One region of the Nocardioides sp. NPDC087217 genome, then DNA from elsewhere that is predicted to be linked to it. Evidence: riboswitches for the same ligand, from Rfam matches in the RefSeq annotation. Region 1 holds a riboswitch; the other holds the start of a gene.
The links. A riboswitch is a leader RNA that binds a small molecule or an ion and turns the genes downstream of it on or off. The one in region 1 is predicted to bind cobalamin.
Positions count from the first base shown of each region.

Region 2: linked by a shared signal. The riboswitch ahead of ACIO3S_RS27810 (prenyltransferase/squalene oxidase repeat-containing protein) and the one ahead of ACIO3S_RS16495 (cobaltochelatase subunit CobN) in region 1 are both predicted to bind cobalamin.

Region 1 covers NZ_JBIUZB010000003.1:457,930-464,991, reverse strand. The annotation lists gene ACIO3S_RS16510 (GNAT family N-acetyltransferase) at 121-702, shown strand; gene ACIO3S_RS16505 (VOC family protein) at 695-1,690, opposite strand; gene ACIO3S_RS16500 (TetR/AcrR family transcriptional regulator) at 1,701-2,417, opposite strand; cobalamin riboswitch at 2,541-2,682, shown strand; gene ACIO3S_RS16495 (cobaltochelatase subunit CobN) at 2,716-6,321, shown strand; gene cobF (precorrin-6A synthase (deacetylating)) at 6,318-7,062, shown strand, end outside.
Region 2 covers NZ_JBIUZB010000010.1:98,329-105,390, forward strand. The annotation lists gene ACIO3S_RS27795 (ABC transporter ATP-binding protein) at 1-1,458, opposite strand, end outside; gene ACIO3S_RS27800 (CbiQ family ECF transporter T component) at 1,455-2,570, opposite strand; gene ACIO3S_RS27805 (hypothetical protein) at 2,567-3,190, opposite strand; gene ACIO3S_RS27810 (prenyltransferase/squalene oxidase repeat-containing protein) at 3,184-4,257, opposite strand; cobalamin riboswitch at 4,323-4,467, opposite strand; gene ACIO3S_RS27815 (hypothetical protein) at 4,513-5,160, shown strand; gene ACIO3S_RS27820 (NYN domain-containing protein) at 5,171-5,935, opposite strand; gene gatB (Asp-tRNA(Asn)/Glu-tRNA(Gln) amidotransferase subunit GatB) at 6,065-7,062, opposite strand, start outside.

The sequences.
Region 1 (7,062 bases):
CCGGCCCACCGTCGCCGGCTACGACATGTCCGGCTACACGCCGCCCACCGAGCCCGGTGCCACCTGGCCGCCACGGGAAACCAGGTGCCGGCGACGTACGTCCTGGCTAACGTCGCACCCATGCCGCAAGCCCGTCTGCGCACCGAGCGCCTCGACCTGGTCCCGTTGTCCGAGGAGCATCTGCCGTTCCTGGTCGACCTCAACTCCGACCCGGTGGTGCTCCGCCACCTGTTCACCCGCGCGCTCCGGCCGGAAGAGACCGAGGAGCGGATGCACAAGTGGATCCGGGTGGCGAAGGAGACGGAGGCGCTGGGCAAGTGGATCGGGTTCTCGGCCGGCGAGCCCGTCGGCCTCTACATGTTCGAGCCGCCCGACAACCCGCCGCGCACCGATGCGGCCGAGCTCGGCTACCGGCTCCCGCAGCGCCACTGGCGCAAGGGGTTCGCGAAGGAAGGATCGCTCGAGCTGCTCCGCCACGGGTTCGAGGACCTCGGGATCGATCGGGTGATCGCACAGACGATGGCCGTCAACGAGGCCTCCCGCGCGACCATGGTCTCTGTCGGGATGAGCTTCGTGCGCGGCTTCCAGCAGGACTGGGACGAGCCGCTCGCCGGTCACACCGACGGCGAGGTCGAGTATGAGATCACCCGCGAGGCCTGGGTCGCGTCGAGCTTCCGCCCTCGGGGTCGCGAGCTCACGTAACCTGTTGGGCCTGCCGGAACATGAGCGGCGTGCCGTGCGCGACGTCGCCAGGGATGAACAGCTCTCCGCCCGCGGCGCGCCGGGTGGGGATGCCCCGGCTGCTCAGCAGCAGCTCCGTGGCCCGCAGGTCAGCGACGTCGACGGTGTAGGCACCCAGAGCCGGCGTATCCAGAGCTCGCTCGCCCGGGAGTCGGGCGGAGAAGGCAGACGGCGTGGTGATCGTGAGCCGGCTGCCGCCGAGGTCGAACCCGCTGGTGTCGGCGTCGTGCTGGGCGCGCAGTCCGAGGAGTCGCTCGTAGCGATGGACGACCGGTCCCCGATCACCATCGTCGACGGTGAGGACGCACTCGGACAGGGCTAGCGCCCCGTTGGGATGGTCGAGGTCGGTCTGGGCGTCCAGAGCGGCCGGCGGGGCGTCCTGGACGATGCCGACGCGACCTTCGGAAGGCATGCGGGGCATCGCGGCCGGCGCGTCGGCGTGAACTTCGACATGCATGATCGCCTCCAGCCGGGTGCCACCTGCGGTCGTGACGGGCCGCTGCATCGCGCGGGCACCCGCGTGAGCGACATCTGCGCCGTCCAGTCGGGCGACGGTCTGCTCGATCGCGGAGCTGGTGAACACGAGGATGTGGGCGCCTTCGAAGCGGTCGAGCCGTTCGACCACCCCGTCCACGGTTCGGCGTATCGCGGTCCGGGCTGCGGAGAGCTGGTCGTCGGGCACCTCGAGCACGGTGAGTGTGGCATCGGCGGGGAGGAGCCTGCGATCGTCAGGGACCGGAGCGAGCAGCTCGATGAAGCTGCGGGTGAAGTCGGCGTGGGTGTTTCCGGCTCCGAGCGGCTCGGGTTCGGCGCCTGGGGCCGGCGGCAGAGCCGGATAGGCCGGCGGGCGGATGTGGAAACCGAGATGGCGGAACGTCGCGATCGCCGCATTCAGGTCACGGACGACCATGCCGACGTGGTGGAGTCCGGAGATGTCGCTGCAAGTCATGGGTTGCCCTTCAGTCGGCTGCGGTGCCGTACGCGATATGACGGAACGCCTCGCGCAGCCGCTCGAAGGCGTCGATGACCTTCGGCGCGGCGGCGGCGTACCGATCAATCGTCGGCGGCCTGGTCGGCTCGAACGAACGACGGATGACCTCGGCGAGACGATCCGCCTGGTACTCGACGGAGAGTCTGGCCCCGCAGTCACTCAGGAATGGTGCAGCGGAGAAGAAGCCGTAGGCGATCGCCTGCGTCGCATAATCGACGTCACCCGGGTCCAGCCCCGGCCGTAGGAGTCGCTCGCCGCCGAGGGCGAGAATGTGGTCGCGCGCAGCCTGGCGCTTGACCGTGGCCAACTCGGTCCGGGCGGGATGACCGGACAGCGCGGTGAGCTCGGTTGGGTCGGCGATGAAGATCGACCTCAGGATCGGGCGATGCATCGCCTCGACGAAGTGTCTCCGCAGGTAGCGGTGCAGGGCGCCTTCGGTTGGGTCTGCGCGAACGGCGGCGATGACGGTCTCCAGCATGGCAACGGCCTCACGGGCAGCGACGGCCAGCAGCAGATGCTCGCGGTCGTCCCAGTGCAGGTAGACGGTGCCTTTGCCGACGCCGGCGCGCCGGGCAACCTCTCCGATGCGCACCGCACGCGGTCCGCTCCCCTCCACGACCTCGGCCGCCGCGTCCAGGAGCGCGTCAGCACGCTCGTGCAGGTCAGCACGTTGTGTTCGAGCCATGATCGCCTCCATCCAGCATCCGCGCGACTCGTGACTATATGAATCGTATGGTCACGAGTTTAACCATACCGTCTCCTCGCTCGCCTAATCCCGCGATGATGAGTCGGCAGTCGGGTGCCCGCTACAGCCGAGACTCACGTAGGCTGCGAGCACGCTCGTGGCGCAGGAACCCGGTGAGAGTCCGGGGCGGTTCCGCCACTGTGACGTCCGTACAGCTGCTGGGCACGGACACAGCCAGACACTGGCCGCGGGCTATCCGACCGATCGACGGGGCGAGAACCCCTAGGAGGACCTCGGCATGGCCGACTCTGCACGCGTACGCATCGCCCTTCTGTCCACCTCGGACACCGACCTGCTCTCGGCCCGTGCCAGCGGCGCCGACTACGCCTGGGCGAACCCGTCGCGGGCCACCGACCTCGAGCAGGTCGTCGCCGATGCCGACCTGGTCGTCTTCCGGCTCCTCGGCTCGCCCACCGATCTCTGGGACGGCCTGAGCGCGGTCAAGGAGCGGGGCACCCCCGTCGTCGTCCTCGGCGGCGAGCAGCAGCCGAGTGCCGAGCTGATGGAGCACTCCACCGTCCCGATGGGCGTCGCCGCCGAGGCCCACCGCTATCTCGCCGAGGGTGGTCCGGCCAACCTCGCTCAGCTGCACGCGTTCCTCTCCGACACGGTCCTGCTGACCGGCTTCGGGTTCGAGCCGCCAGCGACCGTCCCGGCCTGGGGCTTCGCGGAGCGTCCCTCGCCTGCCGACGACACCCTTCCCCGCATCGGCGTGCTCTACTACCGCGCCCACGAGACCAGCGGGAACACCGCGTTCGCCCATGCACTGGCCGACGCCATCGACGCGACCGGCGCGGCCACCGGCGTACCCGTCTTCGCGGGCTCGCTGCGCTCGGCCCCCGACGACCTCTACGAGGCGCTCGGCACCCTCGACGCCCTGATCGTCACCGTGCTCGCGGCCGGTGGCTCCGTGCCCGCCTCGGCGAGCGCCGGCGGCGAGGACGAGGCCTGGGACGTGGAGCGGATGGCGGCGCTGGACATCCCGGTGCTCCAGGGGCTGTGCCTGACCAGCTCGCGTGCGGACTGGGAGGCCTCCGACGACGGCGTCACACCGCTCGACTCGGCCAACCAGATCGCGATCCCCGAGTTCGACGGTCGGATCATCACCGCCCCGTTCTCCTTCAAGGAGCTCGACGAGCAGGGTCTCCCCCACTACGTCGCCGACCCGGAGCGCACCGCGCGGGTCGCCCGGATCGCGGTCAACCACGCCCGCCTGCGGCACACGCCCAACCCGGACAAGCGCCTCGCGCTGGTGCTCTCCGCCTACCCGACCAAGCATGCTCGCATCGGCAACGCGGTCGGCCTGGACACCCCGGTCTCCGCGATCCGGATGCTGCGCCGCCTGCGCGAGGAGGGCTACGACCTGGGCCAGGACAACGAGGTCGTACGCATCCTCGACTCCGTCGCCGCCGAGGAGGGCGACACCGCCGCCGGCGACGCGCTGATCCACGCGCTGATCGCGGCCGGCGGCCAGGACGAGGAGTGGCTGACCAACGCCCAGCTCACCGACGCCCATGTCCGCATCTCCAAGGCCGACTACGACCGGTGGACCGCGGATCTCCCCGCTGACCTGCGCGAACAGATGGTCGAGACCTGGGGGCCGACCCCGGGCAAGCTCTTCGTCAACGACAACGACGAGCTCGTGCTGGCCACGCTGCAGGCCGGCAACATCGTCATCCTGATCCAGCCGCCGCGCGGGTTCGGCGAGAACCCGGTCGCGATCTACCACGACCCCGACCTGCCGCCGTCGCACCACTACCTCGGTGCCTATCGCTGGCTCGAGCACGGCTTCGGGGCCGACGCCGTCGTACACCTCGGCAAGCACGGCTCGATGGAGTGGCTGCCCGGCAAGAACGCCGCGCTCTCGGCCTCCTGCGGCCCGGATGCGGCCATCGGCAACATGCCGCTGATCTACCCGTTCCTGGTCAACGACCCGGGCGAGGGCGCCCAGGCGAAGCGCCGGGCGCACGCCACGATCATCGACCACCTGGTGCCGCCGATGGCGCGTGCGGAGTCCTACGGCGACATCGCGCGCCTGGAGTCGCTGATGGAGGAGTACGACCGGATCTCCTCCATGGACCCGGCCAAGCTGCCCGCCATCCGCGGCGAGATCTGGCAGCTGATGAAGGCCGCCGAGCTCCACCGCGACCTCGGCATGGAGGAGCGGCCCGAGGACGACGACTTCGACGACTTCATGCTCCACATCGACGGCTGGCTCTGCGAGATCAAGGACGCCCAGATCCGCGACGGGCTGCACGTGCTCGGTGCCGCGCCGGAGGGTGAGGCACGCGTCAACCTGGTGCTCTCGATCCTGCGCGCCGCGCAGGTGTGGGGCGGCGTCGGCGGTGCCGTGCCCGGGCTGCGGGCGGCGCTCGGGCTCAAGGAGGGCGCCGACACCCGGGCCGTCGACGAGATCGAGACCCAGGCGAAGGATCTGGTGCAGCGGATGGATGCGGCCGGCTGGGACCCGGCGGTCGCCGAGACGCTCCACGACGACCCGGCCGTGCGGCAGGTGCTCGTCTTCGCCGCCGAGCAGGTGGTGCCGCGGCTGAACGGGACGACCGACGAGCTGTCCGCGGTCCTGCACGCGCTGGACGGTGGCTTCGTCCCCGCGGGGCCGTCGGGCTCGCCGTTGCGGGGGCTCGTCAACGTACTTCCGACCGGGCGCAACTTCTACACCGTCGACCCGCGCGCGGTGCCGTCGCGGCTGGCCTGGCAGACCGGGCAGGCGATGGCCGACTCGCTGCTGCAGCGCTACCTGGACGAGACCGGCGACTACCCGACATCGGTCGGGCTCTCCGTCTGGGGCACCTCCGCGATGCGTACGTCCGGAGACGATGTCGCCGAGGTGCTCGCGCTGCTCGGGGTGCGGCCGGAATGGGACGAGGCCTCCCGCCGGATCACCCACCTCGACGTCATCTCGCTCGAGGAGCTGGGCCGACCCCGGATCGACGTGACCGTACGCATCTCCGGGTTCTTCCGCGACGCGTTCCCGCACGTGGTCTCGATGCTCGACGACGCGGTCCGGATGGTGGCCGACCTCGACGAGCCGGACACCGACAACTTCGTCCGCGCGCACACCCTCGAGGACCTCGCCGACCACGGCGACCAGCGCCGCGCGACGTCCCGGATCTTCGGCTCCAAGCCCGGCTCGTACGGCGCCGGGATCCTGCAGGTGATCGAGGCCGGCAACTGGCGCTCCGACCAGGACCTGGCCGACGTCTACGCGGCGTGGGGCGGCTTCGCCTACGGACGCGACCTCGACGGCGCCCCGGCAGCCGACGACATGCGCGCCAACTACCGCCGGATCAAGGTCGCCGCCAAGAACGTCGACTCCGCCGAGCACGACATCGCCGACTCCGACGACTACTTCCAGTACCACGGCGGCATGGTCGCGACCGTCCGCGCGCTGACCGGCAGCGATCCGAAGGCGTACGTCGGCGACTCCACCTCCCCCGACGCCATCAAGACCCGCACGCTGCAGGAGGAGACCAACCGCGTCTTCCGGGCCCGGGTGGTCAACCCGCGCTGGATCTCGGCGATGCAGCGCCACGGCTACAAGGGCGCCTTCGAGTTGGCCGCGACCGTCGACTACCTCTTCGGCTTCGACGCGACCGCCGGCGTGGTACAGGACTGGATGTACGAGAAGCTCGCCCGTGAGTACGTCCTGGACGAGACCAACCAGGAGTTCATGCGATCCTCGAACCCGTGGGCGCTGCGCGGCATCGTCGAGCGGCTGCACGAGGCTGCCGAGCGCGGGCTGTGGGAGTCGCCCGACCCCGAGCTCGTCGCGGCGATGCAGGAGATCTATCTCGACATCGAAGGTGACCTGGAGGAGGAATGAGTTCTTCTGGCAAGCGTCGCATCAAGATCATCGGGGTCGGCCCCGGTGACCCCGACCAGGTCACCCTCGAGGCCGTGGCGGCGATGCGGTCGGTCGACTACTTCCTGGTCACCGACAAGTCGGGCACGGTCAAGCAGGGCATGCCCGACCCGCTGGTCCGGGCCCGCGAAGAGCTGCTCGACCGCCACCTCTCCGCTCCCGCGCGGGTCGTCAAGGTCGACGACGCGCCTCGCGAGCGGCGTGAGGAGTTCACCGGGACCGACGCGGAGTACCGGGCCGCCGTCGCCGCCTGGCACCGGGCCCGGGTCGAGCGGTACCTCGCCGTGCTCGCCGAGCACCCCGGCGACGTCGGCTTCCTGGTCTGGGGCGACCCCGCCTTCTACGACTCCACGATCCGCGTCGTCGACCAGATCTCCGAGCAGCTCGACATCGAGGTCGATGTCATCCCCGGGATCTCCTCGGTACAGCTGCTCGCCGCGCGGCACCGGCTCGTCCTCCACGACGTCGGGCGGCCGCTCTACGTCACCACCGGCCGCGCCGTGCTCGAGGCTGTCGAGGCCGGGCACGACAACCTCGTGGTGATGCTCAACCGGGTCGTCGACCTCCCTGGGCTCGAGGACTGGCGGATCTGGTGGGGCGGCAACCTCGGCACGCGTGAGGAGGAGCTGGTCGCGGGCACGGTCGGCGAGGTTCTGCCGGCGATCGAGTCCGCTCGAGCACGGTTGCGCGAGACGTCCGGCT
Region 2 (7,062 bases), on a different contig from region 1:
GCCGTCGGCGAGCACCACCACGTTGTCGGCGGCCTCGGCGACGAACTCGACGTCGTGGGTCGCCACCAGGACCGCCTTGCCGGCCTCGGTGAGCTCGCGCAGGATCTCGGACAGAGCGTGCTTGGCGGCATAGTCGAGGCCGCGGGTGGGCTCGTCCAGGAGCACGACCGGCGGGTCGGCGCTCAGGATCAGCGACAGCGCCAGAGCCAGGCGCTGGCCCTCGGAGAGGTCGCGCGGGTGCTGGCCGTCGGGGATGCCGGGGACGAGGCTGTCCAGGATCTCCCTGGTCCGTGGGCCACCCGCGTCGCACTCCTCGGCCACCGTCTCCAGGTAGAGCAGGTCCGCCGCGGTCTGCGGCAGCAGCCCGGCGAGCTCGCGTCGCTCGTCGGGGTCGAGGGTCGCCGGATCCTTACCGCCGACGTCCACCGATCCGGCCAGCCGCTTCTGGGTCCCCTGCAGCGTCCACAGCAGCGTCGACTTGCCCGAGCCGTTGCGTCCCATCAGCGCCGTCACCCGCCCCGCGGGCAGCTCGATCGAGACGTCGTGCAGGACCGGCGTACGTCCTCGGGTGACGGTCAGCCCGGAACTTCTCAGGCTTTTCCGTCGCTTCTCTGGCGTTGCATTGCCAGAGAAGTGCAGGGATACCCGGTTAACCGGGTATTCCAACCCCCGCGCCCGCCGCTTCGCATCCCGCACGGTCAGCGGCAGCGGCGACCAGCCGAGCTCGCGGCCCAGCTCGACGAGCGGCGGCACGATGGGCGAGGTCTCCAGGACCTCGGCGGGGTCGCCGACCGCGACGGAGCCGTCGCCGACGAGGAGCGCGATGCGGTCGGCGAACGGCACGACCCGCTCGAGCCGGTGCTCGGCGAGGACGACGGAGGTGCCGAGGTCGTGCACCAGCCGGGTGATGGTGGCGAGCACGTCCTCGGCGGCGGTGGGGTCGAGGGCGGAGGTGGGCTCGTCGAGCACGACGACCCGCGGGTGGGTGGTGAGCACCGAGCCGATCGCGACGCGCTGCTGCTGCCCGCCCGAGAGGGTACGCAGCGACCGCTGTCGCAGCTCGGCGATGCCGAGCAGGTCGAGGGTCTCCTCGACCCGGCGCCGCATGGTCGCCGGCGGGAGGCCGAGCTGCTCCATCCCGTAGGCGAGCTCCTCCTCGACCGTGTCGGTGACGAACCCGGCCACCGGGTCCTGCCCGACGTAGCCGATGATCCCGGCGCGCTCGCGCGGCGGCGTGCGGACGATCGAGGTGCCGTCGAGCAGGACGTCACCGTCGAGTACGCCGCCGGAGAAGCGCGGCACCAGGCCGGCAAGCACGCCGAGCAGGGTCGACTTCCCCGAGCCGGTCGGACCGGAGACGAGCAGCAGCTCGCCCTCCTCGATGGTGAGGTCGACATCCTTGAGCACGTGCTCGGAGGAGTCGGGCGGGGTGAATGTGATGCCTCGCAGCTCGATCATGCGACTGCCTCCTGGTGAGCGAGCGATGATGCCGGTAGCGGGGCGGCGAGGGCCGGGACCAGCCCGACGAGCACACCGGCCATGGCGATCAGCGTGACGTCCGGGACGGTACTCACCCCCGGGAAGGCGACCGGGACCTGGTAGCGGGCGACCCACCAGCCCACGGCGCCGACCACGATCCCGCTCAGAGCCACCACGACCTCCGGCCACCGCCATCGGTCGGGCCGGTAGACGGTCCGCGTCACCCGGCGGCCGGCGAGCGCCAGCCCACCGGCGGCGGCGCCGACGCCGAGCGCGAGCATGGTGGCGGCCAGCCAGCCTGGCGTGGTGCCGTCCAGCACCGCATAGACGCCGGCGCAGAGCCCGACGAGCGAGACCAGCATGAGCGCCGAGGTGATCCGCCTGGTGGCGACCGGGACGCCGGCCGTACGTCCGTAGCCGCGCGTGTCCATGCCCGCCGCCAGCGCCATCGACCGCTCCAGGGCGTCCTCGAGCACCGGCACCAGGAAGCGGCGCAGGCGCCTGACGTTTCCGGTCGCACCGGCACGCAGCCGTTGCGCGGCGCGCACCCGCTGCACCGACTCGGCCAGCTGCGGCAGCACCGTCACGGCCACCACGACAGCGGTGCCGACCTCGTAGAGCGCCGGCGGCAGCGAGCGCAGCAGCCGCTTCGGGTTCGCCAGCGCGTTGGCCGCGCCGACGCAGATCACGATGACGCCCAGCCGCATCCCGTCATAGAGACCGGCCAGCAGCGCCTCGCGGGTGAGCGGCCCGAGCAGCCGGATCCCGAGCACCCACTCCGGGAGCGGGATCTCGGGCAGGTCGAGGATCACGTGGCCAGGAACGGCGCCCAGCAGCACCCGGAAGAGCACCCGGGTCACGACGATGAACACCGCGAGACCGATGTAGAGCCGGAACGCCTTCGCCCACGGTTGCTCGCCACGACGGGCGGCGACCACGACCGACACCACCCCCACCACGAGCAGGAGCAGCAGCGGGTTGATGGTGAAGGAGGCGTACGCAGCCATGCCGATCGCCCAGACCCACCAGGCGACGGGGTGCAGATCACGGGGCAGGTGCGCGACCGCGGCCGCCCGGAACATGGTGCTCATCGCCGGCGCCACCACACGGCACCGGCGACGGTGAAGAGTGCGACGATCCCCGCGGGCGCGACCCAGGCGGGCAGATGCTCGGTCTCGGAGGCCGAATCCGTCGGCTCCTCCGGAGATAACTCCGGCGACGGGCTTGAGGGCGCCCCCACAGCATCCCCAAGCTCCGTCGCCGGAGCGGTAACGACATCGTCGTCTATCCACGTGAACGCAACACCCTGCCCGGAGGTCACGCTGATTTCGGTAACATTTCTGGAGGCATAGCTCCAGGCCCCCGAATCGTCGCTGATCCACAGCGACCAGTACGCGTCAGCAGGCGGCATCTGGGCGCAACCGGCGGCTTTCGGCCGCTCATCGATGCGACATACGACGCTGGGCATCGAGGTCACATAGGTGAGTGGATGTCCCGCCTTCTCGAAGAGGTCGGCGCCGGTGTCACCCTCCTCGGGCTGGACACAGGTGACCTCGGGGTCGCCGCCCAGAGCGTTGGGCTCGACGACGACGGTGACCCCGTCGCACGCCTGAGCGGACGACGCGGAGACGGCGGAGACGGACGTGAAGACGGGGGCGGTGGCCCCGGCGAGGAACGCCAGAGCCACCGCAGCGGACCGCAGGATCAGCACGAGCTCTTCGCGGTCGCATCCTTGGGCAGGAAGACCAGCGACGGCAGCGCCTGGGCCGCGGCGAGGCGGTACATCCCCTCGGACTCCTTGGTCAGGCCCTTGGTGTTGCCCTCGGTCAGCGCGGCGTCGTCATAGGCCACCGCGCCGGTGTCGTCGCCACAGGTCACCACGTGGTCGGCGACCCAGCTGGCCGCCTTCTCCGCGGCGTCGGTCTCACCGGCGCGACCGAACGCCCACCCGGCCAGGCCGGTGGTGTTGGAGTTGGCGATGTTGCCGGTGGCCGCCTTGAACGATCCGTCCTCCGCCTGGGTCTCCTTCAGCCAGTCGACGCCGGCCTCGACGGCCTTCTCCGCCTCCGGGGACGCGACGCCGGACAGGGCGATCAGCGCGAACGCGGTGGCGTCGGCGTCTGGGACGGCCTTCGGGTCGGCGTCGCAGGTCTGGTCGGCGGCGGTGGGGTCGGCCGCGAAGGTGACCCGGAACCATCCCTCTTCGCACTGCTGCCCGGCCAGGAACTCCGTCGCGGCCGCGGCCTCCTTGCTCTCGGCGTTGTTGAGCGCCCACACGGCGTACGACTGTCCGATGGTGTTGGAGTAGTCGGCCGCCTCCTTGTTCTTGGGGTCGAGCTCGTCGGCGATACGGCCGTTCTCGGCGACGGTGCCTTCGAGCTGCTTGAGCAGACCGGGGTCGGAGGCGTCGACGTTCTGCTGCAGGACCAGCGCCTTCGCGGTGGCGCCGGCCGAGGTGACGGTGCCGAACCCGGGTGAGGTGTACGCCTTCTTGTTCTCCATCACCGCCGCGGCGATCGTGGAGATCTCCTCGTCGTAGCCGCCGACCTCCGCCAGCGCGATCCCGATGTCGGCGCTGAGCCCGAAGTCATCGGTGCCGTACTGCGCGTTGCGGGCCACGCCCTCCGGCGCCTGGGCGACGAGCCAGTCGGCCACCGAGGTGGACACCTTGGCGTCGTAGGTGGGCTTCTCCCCCTCCTCGACGGCTTTCTCGCCACAGCCGGCGAGCGAGGTGAGGGCGAGGGTGGCGGCGATGCCACCGAGGACGGTCTTCTTCATGGTTCCTTCCGCGCTGTTCGTCGGGAAGGCCCAGGGCCGACCCGCTGCTTTCCACGACAGCGTCAGGTCAGTACGCGTCCGTCGGCAGGTGCTCCGGCTCGCTCAGGACACTCTCGGTGCCTGGGCCTACGGTTGCGGGTCAGCGCCGGGATTCGACCGGCTTCCCCCACCACGGCGTGTGTTGATTGAGACGCCCCATCCTATGCCGGGCGGGGGCCTCTTGCGGGATCGCCGCCGAGCAGTCACTCTGTCCCCATGCGCCACAGGATTCTCGGCCTTGTCGCAGCATCGATCTCGGCCACCCTTCTCGCCCTCTCCCCGACCACGATGGCCGGCGCGCAGGAGGCACGGACATCGGTGACGTACGCCGATCTGGTCGCCATGTTCGGCGAGAAGGTCGGTGACCGGAGCACCGTCGAGACCGGGTTGCCGAGCCTCAACCGCGCCATGGCCGATGCCGGGATCACCACCGCCTACCGGCAGGCGGCGTATCTGACCACGCTCGCCAACGAGAGCTCCTTCCACCACGACGCCAAGGGCCGCGACAAGCGGAAGTTCACCGGCCGCGGCTACATCCAGCTGACCGGCGAGGCCAACTACACCGACGCCGGCGCCTACTTCGACATCGACCTGCGCCGCCGTCCCGAGCTCGCCCGGTCGCTGGACTACAGCGCGCCGATCTCGCGGTGGTACTGGACCGTCGCCCGCGACATCAACCCGCTCGCCGACGCCCTCGACATGGGCGGGGTCAATGCGGCGATCGGCTACCCCCGCAACAAGGAGGAGGACACCGAGCGCTGCCGCGACTTCAAGGCCGCGCTGAAGCACCTCCACGGGTCCGTGCCCAAGGGGATCAAGTGCGCCCGCCCGAAAGCAGCCGAGGACTCGGTGGCCAAGCCCTAGAAGACGTACGTCACTTCTTGGTGCGCTTGTCGCTGACCGCGATCGCGGAGGTGCCCTCGTCCTTGAGCTCGAAGAGGTCGATCGCCTTGATGAGCTTGGTCCAGGTGGCGTACCCGTAGTTGCGCGGGTCCTCGGAGGACTGGTTGCGGATGCGGGAGACCACGGTGCCGACCAGGGCCCAACCGTCGTCGTCGGCGGCCGCGGCGATGGAGTTGCGCAGCAGCTGGATCAGCCGGGCATTGCGCTTCAACGCCTGGCCGTTGGTCGCCGAGGACGACTGCTTGCGGGTGCGCGTGGTCCCGGGCTCGGTATCGGCCTCGGTCTCCTCCTCGGAGCCGCCGAGCTTCTCCACCACCGTGAACCGGGTGCAGGCGCTCTTGAACGGCGCCGGCGTCTTCTCCCGGCCGTAGCCGTAGACCGCGCGACCCTTCTCTCGCAGGTAGTGCACCAGCGGAGTGAAGTCGGAGTCGGACGAGACCAGCGCGAACGCGTCCGGGATCGCCGCATGCAGCAGCTCGACCGCGTCGATCGCGAGCGCCATGTCGGAGGCGTTCTTGTGCGCGGTCAGGTCGAACTGCTGCATCGGCCTGATCGCGGCGTCGTGCAGCTCCTCGATCCAGCCCTTGAGCTCGGACTTCGTCCAGTTGCCGTAGGCCCGCCGGATCGTCACCTCGCCGTACTCGGCCAGGTCGTTCAAGATGTCGTCGATCTTCGAGGCAGGCGCGTTGTCGGCGTCGATGAGCAGTGCGATGCGGAAGGGCTCGGTCACGGTCACGCCGGACAGTCTGCCAGTGCACCCCATCGCCGAGTCGGCTCATCCTGACCAAAACCACCGCCGAGTCGGCGCGTCATGACGCGCCGACTCGGCGGAGTTTGCTGTCAGAACGAGCCGACTCGGCGTGAGTCAGGAGAGCTTCTCCAGGATCAGCTCGCGGACACGCTTGGCGTCGGCCTTGCCGCCGGTCGCCTTCATGACCGCACCGATGAGCGCACCGGCTGCGGCCTGGTTGCCGCCGCGGATCTTCTCGGCGACCGCGGGCTGGGCGGCGATGGCTTCGTCGACGGCTGCGCCGAGCGCGCCGTCGTCGGAGACCACGGCGAGCCCGCGGGCGTCGATGATCTCGGAAACCGTGCCCTCACCAGCGAGAAGGCCCTCGAAGACCTGACGGGCCAGCTTGTCGGTCAGCGTCTTGGCGTCGACCAGCTTCTGCACCTCGGCGACCTGCACCGGGGTGACACCGAGCTCGGCGAGCTCGACGCCACGGTCGTTGGCGCTGCGGGAGAGCTCGGCCATCCACCACTTGCGAGCGGCTTGTGCGGAGGCACCTTCGGCGACCGTCGCCTCGATCAGCGACAGCGCCCCGGCGGCCCAGACGTCACGCATCTCCAGGTCGGAGTAGCCCCACTCGACCTGCAGGCGGGCCCGCTTGTCAGCGGTGCGCTCCGGCAGGCTCGCCCGCAGCTCCTCGACCCACTCGCGCGACGGCGCGACCGGGACGAGGTCGGGCTCGGGGAAGTAGCGGTAGTCGTCGGCGTCCGACTTCGCCCGCCCGGCCGAGGTGGTGCCGGTGTCCTCGTGGAAGTGGCGGGTCTCCTGGAAGATCGCCTCCCCCGCGTCGAGGATCCCGGCGTGGCGCGACATCTCGAAACGTACGGCCCGCTCGACCGAGCGCAGCGAGTTCACGTTCTTCGTCTCGGTGCGGGTGCCGAGCTTGCCGGAACCCTTCGGGGACAGCGACAGGTTGACGTCGCAGCGCATCGAGCCCTGGTCCATGCGTACGTCAGAGACACCCAGACCCAGCAGGATCTCGCGCAGCGCGGCGACGTAGGCCTTCGCCACCAGCGGTGCCTTGGCACCGGTGTCGAGGATCGGGCGGGTGACGATCTCGATCAGCGGGATGC